3 regions of the Sphingobium sp. CFD-2 genome follow, and region 1 is predicted to be linked to each of the others. Evidence: riboswitches for the same ligand, from Rfam matches in the RefSeq annotation. Region 1 holds a riboswitch; each other region holds the start of a gene.
The links. A riboswitch is a leader RNA that binds a small molecule or an ion and turns the genes downstream of it on or off. The one in region 1 is predicted to bind cobalamin.
Positions count from the first base shown of each region.

Region 2: another riboswitch for cobalamin. It lies ahead of LDB29_RS12820 (TonB-dependent siderophore receptor); the one in region 1 lies ahead of LDB29_RS24170 (HoxN/HupN/NixA family nickel/cobalt transporter).
Region 3: another riboswitch for cobalamin. It lies ahead of LDB29_RS22985 (TonB-dependent receptor domain-containing protein); the one in region 1 lies ahead of LDB29_RS24170 (HoxN/HupN/NixA family nickel/cobalt transporter).

Region 1 is NZ_CP084406.1:866,598-871,123, reverse strand. Features, by position in the region: gene cobN (cobaltochelatase subunit CobN) at 1-281, opposite strand, end outside; gene cobW (cobalamin biosynthesis protein CobW) at 281-1,321, opposite strand; gene LDB29_RS24170 (HoxN/HupN/NixA family nickel/cobalt transporter) at 1,318-2,409, opposite strand; cobalamin riboswitch at 2,563-2,792, opposite strand; gene LDB29_RS24165 (LysR substrate-binding domain-containing protein) at 2,885-3,778, opposite strand; gene LDB29_RS24160 (efflux RND transporter permease subunit) at 4,174-4,526, shown strand, end outside.
Region 2 is NZ_CP084405.1:2,594,851-2,599,376, forward strand. Features, by position in the region: gene LDB29_RS12815 (ABC transporter substrate-binding protein) at 1-561, shown strand, start outside; gene LDB29_RS12820 (TonB-dependent siderophore receptor) at 569-2,407, opposite strand; cobalamin riboswitch at 2,577-2,792, opposite strand; gene LDB29_RS12825 (threonine/serine dehydratase) at 2,878-3,861, shown strand; gene LDB29_RS12830 (molybdenum cofactor guanylyltransferase) at 3,861-4,412, shown strand; gene cobA (uroporphyrinogen-III C-methyltransferase) at 4,403-4,526, opposite strand, start outside.
Region 3 is NZ_CP084406.1:589,338-593,863, reverse strand. Features, by position in the region: gene LDB29_RS22985 (TonB-dependent receptor domain-containing protein) at 1-1,187, opposite strand, end outside; cobalamin riboswitch at 1,361-1,578, opposite strand; gene LDB29_RS22980 (DUF2274 domain-containing protein) at 1,696-1,917, opposite strand; gene LDB29_RS22975 (TrbI/VirB10 family protein) at 1,920-3,017, opposite strand; gene trbG (P-type conjugative transfer protein TrbG) at 3,065-4,078, opposite strand; gene trbF (conjugal transfer protein TrbF) at 4,075-4,526, opposite strand, start outside.

The sequences.
Region 1 (4,526 bases):
TTGCCGCCCAGCAGGATGACGCAGACGAATTTGGCGTGGGCGACGACCTTTTCGACATACAGATCGACGGAATAGGGGTGCTTGAGCTGGAGGAGATTGGCCAGCCGGATTTCGGGCGCCGCCCTGCCCAGTTCCTGCCCCAGAACATGGGCTGCGCTCGCGAAACAGGCAAGTTCGCTGTCCGCCACGGTCAGCAGCACGATGTCGCCCGGCGACTGGCCGAGGTCGATGGCTTCGTCGCCGTTGGAGACGGTGCCGGGCGTGGCGGTCAGCAGATGCATCAGGCAGCGGCCATCTGCGCGCCGAGCGCGGCCTCTATGGCGGCGCGGTCCATGCCGCTCTGGCCGATCACCACCAGGCGGGAGCGGCGCGGTTCGTCGGCCTGCCAGTGCCGGTCATAATGATGCTGGATGCGGGGGCCGACGGCTTGCAGCACGAGGCGGGCGGGGCGCCCTTCTATGGCGAGGAAGCCCTTCACGCGCAGGATGTCATGCACGGCGATGCTCTCCGCCAGCGCCGCCAACAGCGGCTCCGGACCGGAAAGTTCGCCCAGGTCGACGATGAAGCTCTCGAAATCGTCATGGTCGTGATCCTCCCCATCGTCATGGTGCGAGGGACGGGCATCGATCCCGTCCTCCACCCCGGCGCCGAGGCCGAGCAATATGGCCGGTTCGATCTCTCCCCTCGCCGTGCGGAGGATGCGGACGCCGGGGCGGATTTCCTGGGCCAGTTCCTGCTCCAGCACGGCCAGCCGGTCCACGGCGACCAGATCGGTCTTGTTGAGCAGGACAAGGTCGGCGCAGGCAAGCTGGTCCTCGAACAGTTCCTCGATGGGGCTGTCATGATCCAGCGTCGGGTCGGCCGCGCGGGCGGCGGCGAGCGCCGCCTCGTCATGGGCGAAGCGACCCGCCGCCAGCGCGTCGGCGTCGATCAGGGCGATCACTCCGTCGACCGTGGCGCGCGTGCGGATGTCGGGCCATTGGAAGGCCTTCACCAGCGGCTTGGGCAGGGCAAGGCCGCTGGTCTCGATGATGATGTGATCGGGCGGGGTGGGCCGGTCGAGCAGCTTTTGCATGGTCGGCAGGAAATCGTCGGCCACGGTGCAGCAGATGCAGCCATTGGCCAGTTCGATGATGTCCTTGTCGGGGCAGGCTTCGTCGCCGCAGCCCCGCACCAGCGCGCCGTCGACGCCCACGTCCCCGAATTCGTTGATGATGAGGGCGAGGCGGCGGCCGCCCGCATGTTCGATGAGGTGACGGATCAGCGTGGTCTTGCCGGCGCCGAGAAAGCCAGTGATGACGGTGGCGGGAACCTTTTTCATGCGGGATTTCCTTGCGGTTGGTGGCTGGGGATGGGAGCGACTTCGATCTCGTCGAAGCCTTTCCAGCGATAGATGGCCCAGCTCAGCAGCCAGCAGGCGGCGAACAGGCCGATGATGATGAAGCCGAGGCTGTTGAAATGCTCGCCAAGGTCGGCGGCAAGGGTCCAGACGCCGCCGCTGAGGCCGAGCTTGTCGCCCAGCAGGGCCGCTGCCTCGATCCCGCCGATGAGCAGCGCGACCAGCGCCGACACCAGCGTGATGGTGATATTGTAGTAGAGCTTGCGGATCGGCTTCACGAACGCCCACTGATAGGCGCCCATCATCAGGGCACCGTCCGCCGTGTCGATCAGCGCCATGCCCGCCGCGAAGAGCAGGGGAAAGATGAGGACGGTCGCAACCGAAAGGCCGCTGGCGGCCTGACCGGCGGACAGGCCCAGAATGGCGACTTCGGTTGCGGTATCGAAGCCCAGACCGAAGAGGAAGCCGAGCGGAGCCATGTGCCAGCTTCGCGTCACCAGCCGGAAAAGCGGGCGGAAGAGGCGTGCGAGCAAACCCCGATTGCCAAGCAATATGTCCATATCTTCATCGACATAGGCTCCACCCTTTCGAACATGGTTGAACGTCCTGAGAACTGATCGGAGGATGATCAGGTTCATCGCCGCGATGGCGAAGAGGAAGGTCGCCGACACCATTGTCGCGATGGTGCCGCCGATGGCTCCCGCCGCTTCCACCCGGCTCAGCGCACTGGCGGCGACAGCGATGGCGACGGCGGCGATCAGGACGATGCCGCTATGGCCGATGGCGAACCAGAAGCCGACGGTCAGGGGCCGCTGGCCGTCCTGCATCAGCTTGCGGGTCACATTGTCGATGGCGGCGATATGATCGGCGTCCACGGCATGGCGGAGGCCCAGGCTCCAGGCCAGCAACGCCGTGCCCAGCATGACCGGATCGCCCGCGAAGATCGTGAAGGCCGCGATCCAGGCCGTCAGATTGGCGGCGATGAGCCCGGCGAACATGCCGGTCGCGCGGCGGCGAAGACGGCTGGCCGGCGCCCCGGGCGATTCCGGCTCATGGGTCGATATGCTCATAGGGTCGGTACCCCGTCGGCGTCTGCGAAACCGGACGGGAGCCGCCTTCATGCCGGACGGACGCTCTTGCGCCCGGCATGCCGACAGCAGCTCCCGCTGCGTGAAGCGTCGCTCAGACGGAGGACCGTGCCGTGGCCATCCCCTGGACCAAGGCAAGAGCGACCAGACGCAGGCAGGTTTCCTGGCTCGCGGGTCATAGCTTGGCGCATGGCCTTCCCAGGCCTCGCATGATTTAGCGTCCGGCCCAGTGGCTGATCCTCCGGCGCTTCCGGGGGATCGCTATGCGTCTCGCTCGCCGCTTACAGTTGCAGGGACAGCCGCGGATTCATCACCGCATTCCCTATTAAGCCCCTTGGGAGGGCACCGGCGCGATCATGAAGGTCGGTCGAAACCACCCTTCGGCGGCCATGCATAGAGGCTGGAACAGGGAATGGGAAGAGGAGGCTTGAGCAGAAGATGTTTCCTCAATTAACTCCTACAAATGACGTTCTTCCAGCAGGGTCTTCAGAAAGGCCTGGCCGGTCGGTGACAGATCCTCATGATGGATCAGCCAGAGCGCGCTCATGACCGGCACGTCGAAGGGGCGGTTGATCACATTGTCGACGTGCAGCCGCGCCATCGACCCGGCAATCACCGTGGGGCCGAAGCCGGCCGCGACAAGGCCCAGCAGGGTCGCGAGGCTGCGGGCTTCATGCGAGATTTTCGGGACGAACCCTGCTTCCGCGCACAGGGCCTGGAAATGCTCCGTGAACCCTGTCCCATTGGGCGCGCCATAGAGCACCAGCGGCTCGTCGGAAAGGTCAGCGATGCGCGGCGGGGCAGGGCGCAGCGCCAGCGGATGATCGGCGCGCAGGGCCAGCACCATCTCTTCCTTGAGTAGGCATCGGGACAGCATGCCTTCGGGCAGCGCCGGCGCCTCGAAATTACGCACGATGCCAAGGTCGAGCTGACGGCTCGCCACACTCTCCACCTGCTCGTCGCGGCCTTGTTCGCGCAGGATCAGTTCGACATCGGGATAGGTCTGGCGGAAGCGGTAGAGCGCCCGCGCCACCGGAGGCACGAAGGGGCCGGAAGTGGTGAAGCCCAGCCCCAGCCGCCCGATCTCCGCCCTTTGGGCCATGCGCGCGATCTGTGCGGCGCGGTCCGCCTGGGCAAGGGTCCGGCGTGCTTCAGGCTCGAACAGCCGGCCGGCCTCCGTCAATCGCACCCTGCGGCTGGTGCGGTCGAACAGGCGGACGCCCAGTTCCTCCTCCAGAGCACGGATCTGCTGGCTGAGCGGCGGCTGCGATATGCCGAGGCGCAGCGCGGCGCGGCCGAAATGCATCTCCTCAGCGACGCACAGAAAATAGCGGAGATGGCGAAGGTCCATGGATCATGTCGCTCAACATATCGATCATGCCATATTATATATTAGACGCAGAATGTCCAAGGGCGCATGGGCGGCTTCGAATGTGGCGGCGTCTCCCGGCTGGCCGGCGGAGGTGCGCGGGCTATGCCCCCTCATTGCCGCAGCACTCCGCCATGGCCGGGGATGCCGTCGCATTCTAGGATGTGTGGAAATTCGCTTCGCCCCGAACGAAGTCCCCACGCGTCTTGGAGCATTTCCGCGCTGGCCGCCTTTCTGGCGACGGCCGGAAATGCGGCAAACGATATGCGCATTTCCTGGCGCGCTTCGTCTTTGGTATCAGGCGGCGAAAATATCTGGAGAGGTTGTATCGTCATGTGCGGCGGGGATCGTCCGGCGGCGCATCCGTGGAGTCGTGAATGATCGGTATCGTCAAGGTTGCCCTGCATCGTCCGCTCACCTTCATCGTGATGGCGATCCTGATCGCGATCGCGGGGGTGCTGGCGGCAGCGCGAACGCCGGTCGACATCTTTCCCAATATCCGCATTCCCGTGGTGGCGGTCGCCTGGCAATATGCGGGCCTGTCGCCGGAGGACATGGCCAACCGCATCGTCAATCCCTATGAGCGCGTGCTGACCACCACGGTCAACGACATCGAACATATCGAGAGCCAGTCGCTTCAGGGCATCGGCATCATCAAAATCTATTTCCAGCCGGGCGCCGACATCCGCACCGCGACCGCGCAGGTGACGTCGGTGTCGCAGACCGTGTT
Region 2 (4,526 bases), on a different replicon from region 1:
GACAGCTATGCCATGATCCTGACGCAGATCCGGCAGGTGGCGGCGGCGGTCGGCCATCCCGAACGGGGCGAAGCGATGATCGCCCGGATGAACCGCGACCTCGCCGCCCTGCCCCCGCCGAAGCGTCGCGGCGTCGCGGCCTATTATCAGCGGCGCGGCTATATGACCGGCACCGGCACGCTGGTCGACGACCTGATGCAGCGGGTGGGCCTGATCAATCTGGCCCGCAGGCTGGGCAAGCCGGCGCTGTCGCAACTGTCGCTGGAGGAGATGATCGCCGCCCGTCCGGACTGGCTGATCGTGGAGAGCGGCAGCGAGAAGGTGGTCGATCATGGGACGGAAATGCTGCACCACCCCATACTGCGCGCCATCCCGCGCATCCGCGTGCCGCAGGCGTGGACGGTGTGCGGCGGCCCCGCCTATGTCGAGGCGGCGCGGGGCATCGCAGCGCAGCTTGACGGCGCTGCGCACAAGGGCACAGCGCAGCTTGACGGCGCTGCGCACAAGGGCACAGCGCAGCGCAAGGACGCGGCGCGGGTGAACGCCGCGCCGCGTCATTAGGCTATTTTCAGAAGCGCACACGCACGCCGCCGAAGGCCGACCGGCCATAAGTGCTATAGCCATGGACCGTGGCGTATTTCTCATCGGTCAGATTGTCGATGCGGCCGTAGATTTCCAGATTTTCCCGGATCGGGAAAGACGCCCGGACGTTCGCCGTCGCATAGCCGTCCAGCCGCACCATATTGGTCGCATCGTTGAAGCTGTCGCCTACCATCGTCACCGTCGCGCCGGTCGACAGGCCGAAGGGCCAGACATAGTCCGCCGAAACGCTGACCGCATTGGCGGCGCGGCGCGGCAGCCGGGCGTCGGTATTGCGGTCGCGCGCATCGACATAGCTGTAGGCGGCGGTGACGGTCAGCGCATCGACGGGCCGCAGCGTCAGCATCGCCTCCACGCCCTTGGCGCGGGTGCGGTCCAGATTTCCGTAGAGCGAAGTCGCATAATCGAAATTGATCTGGTTGCGCGTAACGCGCCGGAACGCCGTCAGCGAGAGCATCGCCCGACTGCCCGCCAGGCTCTGGTCGAAACCGATGTCATAGCTTTTCGACCGCTCGGGCTTGAGTGCGCGGTTGCCGCTGAAGCTGTCGTAAAGCTGATAGAGGGAGGGTGCCTTGAAACCCTCACCATAGCTGGCCCGAAAATTGGTGGAGCCGCCATTGGGGGTGTAGTTCGCATTTGCACCGAAGGTCGTCGCGCCACCGAACTGGCTGTGATCGTCATGCCGGACGCCGCCGGTCAATGCGAGGCCCGCAAACGGCTTCACGACTGCGAGGGCATAGACGCTGTCGATGTCGGCCTTTGCCTTGCCCACGACTTTGTCGCCCGTGAAGAAATCATGATAGAAGAAATCATAGTCCGGCCGTTCATGCTCGTAACCGAAGATGAGCCGGGCCTGATCGACCGGTTGATAGACGCCTTCATATTCAAAGCGCAGATTGGTGCCGGAGAAGCCGTAATCCGGCGCCTCGCCCCGCTGGAGCATATAATCGCGGTCATTGCGGAACCAGGTGACGGCGGCGCGGTTGGTCAACTTGCCGTCGAACAAGGACAGGTTGAGACCCGCATAGCCGATATATTGGTCGAGCTTGCTGACATCGCTCGATTCCATCGGCGCACCGAAGAACAGGTCGGTGTTGAGATCGGCATGGATATAATAGCCGCGCAGGTCGAGGCTGAGATTGTCGGCAAAGGCCAGTTTCAGCTTCGCGTTGGTCGCGAGATTTTCGTAGCCGTCCTTTTCAGTGCCGTTGGCGGCGGCGGAAATGCCGTCGGTGTTGAAATAGGCGATGCCGATGCCGCCGGACACCATGCCAGTGGCACCGGAAATATCTGCCTTTGCATTCAGCGTGTCGGCATAGCCAAAGTCGACCGAGGCGTTGCCGGCCAAACCCTCTGCGGGCGCGCCCGTCATGATGTTGACGACACCGCCGATCGCCTGACTGCCATATACCACGGAATTGGAACCGCGCAGCACTTCGATCCGCCTTATGTTGCCGGTCAGCAGATTGCCAAAATCATAGGCATCGCCAATCCCGCTCGGATCGTTGACCTTTACGCCATCGATCAGCACCAGCGTCTGCGTCGTTTCCGCCCCCCGCAGTGAAACGCCAGTGACCCCGCCCACCGCATCGGCCCGATTGAAGCGCACCCCCGGCGTGGTGGCCAGCAGGTCGACGACGCTGACGCTCTGGCGGGTGCGGATGGTGTCGGCGTCGATGACCGTGACTGCCTGGCCGACCTCGTCGCGCGGCTGTTCGATGCCCAGCGCGGTGACGATGATCTCATCCTCCGCCAGGGCGGGAGCGGCCGCGAGCAAGGCGGCGATGGAAATGGAAATCCTCAACATGTCTATATTCCCCCTGAGCGCCGGTGCAACATGGCTCAGGGCGTCCGCTTGCGCGGCCGGACGGGGGAAATGGCCGGCGCCCGCGCCCTCCCCCCGCACCGATGCGGCCCTGCGCCGCTTCGTCGCTCAGACGGAGAACACCGTGCCATGGCCATACCCTGGACCAAGGCAAGAGCGACCATGCGCCGGCAGGTCTCCTGGCTCGCGGGTCAATGCGGCGATGCACGCCTTCCCGGACTTGCGTCCAGTGGCCGGCCCCTGGGCCGAAGTGCATCGCGCTCACCGCTTACAGTTGCAGGGACAGCCGCGGAATAGGACGGTTTCCCGTCCGCACCGCATTCCCGTTTTCAGCCCCCTTCGGGGCACCGGCGCGATCTTCTTTTTGCGCGCGAAGGCATTGCCCCGCCCGCGTCCCGCGCCATAAGGGAAAGCGGCGGCCATGCCAAGAGGCAGCCATGGAAGGAGATTGCATGCCGTTCGCCATCAGCCCCGCCGATGTCGAGGATGCGGCGCGGGTCATCGCCCCTGCCGCCATCCGCACGCCGCTGCTGGAAAATGCGGCGCTCAACGCCCGCTGCGGCCGGCGCGTGCTGGTGAAGTTCGAAGGCGCGCAGCACAGCGGATCGTTCAAGTTCCGCGGCGCCTACAACCGGCTGGCCCGCCTGGACGCGGCGGAGCGAAAGGCGGGGGTCGTCGCCTGGTCTTCGGGCAATCATGCGCAGGGCGTGGCCCTTGCGGCGCGGTTGCTGGGCATGGCGGCGACGATCGTGATGCCGGCCGACGCGCCCGCGATCAAGACGGCGAATACGCGGGCGCTGGGCGCAGATGTCGTGCCCTATGACCGCTTCACCCAAAGCCGGGAGGAAATCGCCACGAGGCTGGCGAATGAACGGGGCGCGGTGCTGGTGCCGTCCTTCGACGATCCCTTCATCATGGCCGGCCAGGGGACGATCGGGCTGGAGATCATGGAACAGGCCGCCGAAGCGGGGGCGGAGATCGGCCAGATCCTCGTCAATTGCGGCGGCGGCGGCATGGTGTCGGGAATTGCGACCGCCGTGAAGGCGCGCCAGCCCGGCGTCGCGATCCTGGCGGTGGAGCCGGAAGCGTTCGACGATACGGCGCGCTCGCTGGCGAGCGGCGTGCGGGAAAGCGTATCGCCCGATGCGCGGTCGATCTGCGACGCCCTGCTGTCTCCCGCGCCGGGGGCGCTGACCTTTCCCATCAACCGGGCCTATCTGTCGGGCGGCCTTACGGTGAGCGACGATCAGGTGCGCGACGCGATGCGCTTTGCCTTTTCGGCCCTCAAGCTGGTGGTGGAGCCGGGCGGGGCCGCGTCGCTGGCGGCGATGCTGGCCGGGCTGGCTCCGGATGCCGACGGGGCGAGCGTCGTGGTGATCTCCGGCAGCAATGTCGATCCCGACAGCTATGCCCGGATCATCGCGGGCGGCGCATGATGCGGCTGATGGGGGCGGTTCTGGCCGGCGGGCGGTCCAGCCGGTTCGGCAGCGACAAGGCGCGGGCGATGCTGGATGGGCGCAGCCTGCTGGAGCATGCGGTGGCGGCGCTGGGGCGGCAGGTCGAAACCGTGGCGGTCTGCGGCCGGCAGGTGGAGGGGATGATCGGGCTGGCGGATCGGCCGGCTGCGGACATGGGGCCGCTGGGGGGCCTGAACGCGGCGCTGCATCATGCGCGGGCGCTGGGTTATGACGCGGTGCTGACGACCGGATGCGACGTGCCCGCCTATCCGGACGGGCTGGCGGAGGCGTTGATCGGACAGGGAGCCGCCATCCTCAAGGGGCAGCAGCTGATCGGCTTCTGGCCTGCTTCGCTGGCTGGCGAGCTGGACGCGCATCTGGCGGAGGAGAATAACCGGTCGATCCGTGGCTGGCTGGAGCGGGTGGGCGCGCGGATCGTGGAGCGGCCGGAGTTCGTGCTGCCCAACATCAACCGGCCCGAGGATCTGGAGAGACTCACCCGGCCGGGTCGAGACGGTCGTCAGGCGTGAAGGCCAACATGCGCGGCGAGGTCGGCAGGCGCATGCGTTCCGGCCACCGCCTCCCCGATCAGCAGCAGGGTCGGGTCGTCGTCGCTGATCGTCCGCACCAGAAAGGCGAGCGCC
Region 3 (4,526 bases), 280 kb from region 1:
GTGCGGCTGCCGACGCCGAACGGTGCCGCCATGTCGTAATTGTTGAACCGCTTGCGCTGGTCCATGAAGTTGAGGTTCAGCGCCAGTTCGAGGTCGCCGAAGCGGTCATGCCAGTTCAACGCACCGTCATGCTGATATTGCTTCTGCTGACGCCGCTTGTTGAAGGGAACGCCCAAACTGGCGAGCGAGCCTGCGGTCAGGTTCACCTGGGGGAATGTGTATTCCGGGAGATCGATGAGGCTGTAGCCCTGAAGTCCACCATATTGAGTGGGCACAATCTCCGGCATGTACCGGTCCATATGGGTGAAGGAATATTTGGCGGTGATATTGTCGTTGCGCCATTTCACCATCACATTGTCGCGCTGGAAACTGTTATTCTGCCGCTGCCGCGTGGTTGGGAACTGGCAGACAGGATTGATGGCGCGCACCGGCTGATATTCGGAAGAGATGCTGCACGGCGTGTTGGATAGGCCGTCCCCACTCCATTCTCCGTCGCCATATTCGATGCCGTCCAGGATGCGCGCGGCGATGAGGGGATATTTGAATTCACCCTTGCTGCGTTCCATGTCGAGACCGAGCAGAAGACCGCCGCCGAGCAGCGGAAAGCTCAAGTTCCCCGAAAACTGGCGACCGCCATAGGACCGCGCACCGGCTGACACGGTGCCACTCAGGTCGGTCGGCATCTTGGTCACGATGTTGATCGCGCCGCCCAGCGGCGCACCGGAGAAGCGCGCGGGCGTGACGCCGCGATAAACCTCGACGCGCTCGACGTTGGAAATCGGGATCGTGGAGATATCAGCCGCCGTCTCGCTGGAGAGATTGAACGGCACGCCGTCGATGTAAATGTTGACTTGGCTGGGCGCGCTGCCCCGGATGCTCGTAGTCGTATAGCCGCCCGTGCCGCCGACGCGGCGGACGTAGACGCCGGGAATCTGGTCGAGCAGATCGGGCAGCGCCTTGTGCTCGCCGCGCGTGTCGTCGGGATAGACGACCGAGACCACCCCCGGCGAGAGAATGTCGCGCAATTCCTCGCGGCTGTTGGCCGTGACGACGATTTCCTGTTGCGTCTTGGGCTTGCCGGATTCTTCGCCCGAAGGGGCAGGATCACTGTCGGCCGCCTGTGCCTGTATGCCCCACGCCGACAGCCCCACCGTCAGCGCGAACCGCGAAATCGTCGAAAGTCTCACTCCATAGCCCCCCTGGCGCCGAACCCTGTCGGGCGGGGGCGTGCCGTCACGAACGGTCGGGCGCGAGAGCGGGCGGACGCCTCAAGCGCCCGTCACACGACCGATGCGGCCCCCGCCGCACGTTCGTCGCTCAGACGGAATACACCGTGCCCCGGCCATCCCCTGGACCAAAGCAAGAGCGACCAGACGCCGGCAGGTCTCCTGGCTTGCGGGTCAAGGCTTGATGCACGGCCTTCCCAAGCTCTCGCTCAGTGGCTTGAGGCCGAAACCCCGTGTGCATCGCGCTCGCCGCTCACAGTTGCAGGGACAGCCTCGGATTCGGATGGCGGACCATCCTCACCGCGTTCCCGTTTTAATCCCCTCTCGGGGAACCGGCGCGATCATAGGCTCACTATTGCAAACCTAATGATTGCCGTAAGGTTAAGCCGTGTGTGAAGCAAGCGGGGACTGATCCAGATTGCACGGCGCGGCCATACTCTGTCGGGAATCAGGTGAATCCGTCAGCCGATTACCCGGCTGACCGTCGAGCCTTTGCAAATCCCCGATCCGTGGCAATGAACCGTTCCAGCATCGGCACGACAAGCCTGACGGGATCGGCGGGGGTCTGGCCGCTCTCGCGGGCCAGCACCTCGGCGTAGTCGGTCAGGTCGCGATGAAGCTGCGCCGGCAGTTCCAGCGTGAACTTCACCGGCTTGTCGTCTGGAAGCGGGCCGAGTTTCAGCTTTGCCATGTTCAATTCCTGTAGGATTCGAGGACGAGATCCCGCGTCACGATGACCCTGACCGGGAAGCCCGGTCGGATGGTCAGCGTCGGGGCGACCTGCAACTGGCGCTGGACGATCTGTTGCCCGGCCTGGTTGATGGTGTCCTGCGCCCCGTCGCGGATGGCGCGGATCAGCCGGTCCTCGTCGTCGGTCGCCAGTTCGGTGCCGATGCCGAGCAGCGTTGACAGCCCGGCTGCCTTCATCAGATCCCACCAGTGATAGTCAACGCCATCTTCAAGGCCGGCATAGCCGCTGGCGTCCGCTCCGGGCTGTCGCTCCAGCACGATCGAGCGGCCGTTTGGCAGGATCAGGCGGTTCCAGACGAGAAGGACACGACGCTGGCCGAAGGTCACGCCGGCATCGTATTGGCCGATGATGCGCGTCCCCTGCGGAATCAGGAGCAGGCTGCCGGTCGGACTGTCATAGACATTCTCCGTCACCTGCGCGGTGATCTGGCCGGGAAGGTCCGAACGGATGCCGGTAATCATCGCTGCCGGGATCACGGCTCCGGCCTGAAGGATGTAGGGTGATGCGGGGGCCATGATGCGGTCCAGGGCGACAGTCTGCCGATCCACCGGGCCATTGAGGAAGGCGGTATGCCGGTCCTGCGTGCCGGCAGCACCAGGCTGGCCGGTCAGACCAAGGCCGGCGAGACTCGGGCTTGCAGCCCCTGTTCCGGGGGCGGTCTGGAAGAAGACGCGGCTGACGCGCGCGGCCTCTTCCTCGGCGATGCGGCGCTGTTCGGCGGGATCGACGGCGGGCGTCGCCATGACCGGCGGCGTGACAGGCTGCCCCCTGTTCTGCGCGTCGAGGATCGGGCCGCCGAGATCGCCGGGCAAGGCCGGCCCCAGGACGGGGCCGGTATAGTCGCGCGGCAGGCCGGATAGCCCGTCCGCCGTTGCACGATTCTCGGTCGAGTAGAGTTCTTCGCCGCTGCCGCTCATATCGCGGGTCTGGAGGGCATAGATCAGCGCACTGCCGATCCCGAACAGCGCGACGGCTCCTACCCCAGCCAGCGTCTTACGGGACAGACGGGTGACGCGGGGCGGTTCGGCTCGCAGCCGCATCGGCGCGGTGGTGTCCGGTGCGGCTTCTACAGTAGTCGTGTCTTCGGTCATGACGGGGATTCTCCGGTCGCCTTTGCGGGCTGTGCGGCCTGCCGTTGCTCGATGCGGACGATCCTGACGGTCTGCTGACGATCGCCACTGCCAAGGCGTAATTCGGCGGCGCCGAACAGGCGGTCCACGATCAGGATGTTCTGGTGAATGCGGCTGTTGACGATCTGGGTTTCGCCATCGGAGCCGATGACGAAGATCGGCGGCATCTCGCCCTGCACGATGCCGCGCGGGAAGACGACATAGATGCGGCGGCCGTCGTCAAAGACGGAGATGGGCTTCCACGGCGGATTGTCGCCGGTCAGGCCGTAGCGATAGTTGCGCGCCGCCTCAGTCGGGATGATCGGCGCGGCGGGAACGGTCTGACCCTGCCCTGCCGGCTGCGCAGGATAGGCCCAGGCGACGGACGGCATATAGAGCGCCTCGCGGGCACGCAGCTCAATCATATAGGTACGCCGGCTTGTCGTCACGACGAGGTTTGTGGCGATGTCCGGCCGGGTCGGCTTCACGAGAATATGGACGCGCCGGGTCGCACCGCTACCGCTCTCGGTATCGCCGATGATCCAGCGGGCTGTGTCGCCTGCCGCGATCGGACCCGCGCCGGTCAGGCTCTCGCCCGGCTCCAGCGCGATCGTGGTGATCTGTCCCGGTGCGGCATAGACCTGATAGAGCGCGCCTTCCGACCAGGGATAGATCTGGATGGCGTTATAATAGCCCTCGCGGCGCGGCTCGACACGGGCGGCGGCATTGGCGTTCTCGACCCGGCCTGCCGATGTCCCGGCAGCGGTCCCGCCGCGCGCGACCGTCCATGCGGGCGGCGTATGCAACGGACGAGACTGATCGTCAGTTGCGGGGGCCTCCACGACGGGTAGCGAGGGCACGTCGGCGTCGTAGCTGAACTGCGTCCGGTTGGTGGCGCAGCCGGCGAGCATGGTGGCGGACAGCATCAAAGCCGCGAAGGCGGGTTTGCGGAGAGCGGTAAAGCCGGCTTGGCGGAAGGTCGCGGAGATCATTGGCTCATCTCCCGCGACCATGAGATTGCGTTGACGTAGATGCCGAGCGGATTGGCACGCAGACGCTCGGCGTCGCGCGGGGTCTGGATCACGATGGTCAGGATCGCGGTCCAGCGTTCGGTCGTGGAAAGCTGGCCGTTCTCATAGTGACGCTCGGTCCAGGCCACGCGGAAGCTGTCGTTCGATGCCCGGATGACGCTGGACACCTCGACGGCGACCTGTTGCCGGCCGACCTTGGTGAACGGGTCGTTGCTGCGGGCATAATCGTTCAAGGCCGCCGCGCCGCGATCCGTGGTCCATTCATAGGCCCGGAGCCAGTTCTGTCGGACGATGATGGCGTCAGCCGGAATCGCGCGGACCTGTTCGATGAAGCGGCCGAGGTGGAACGCGATCTGCGGATCGGTCGGCCGATAGTCGGCAACTGCCGGAGCGACCGTTTGCGACTGGC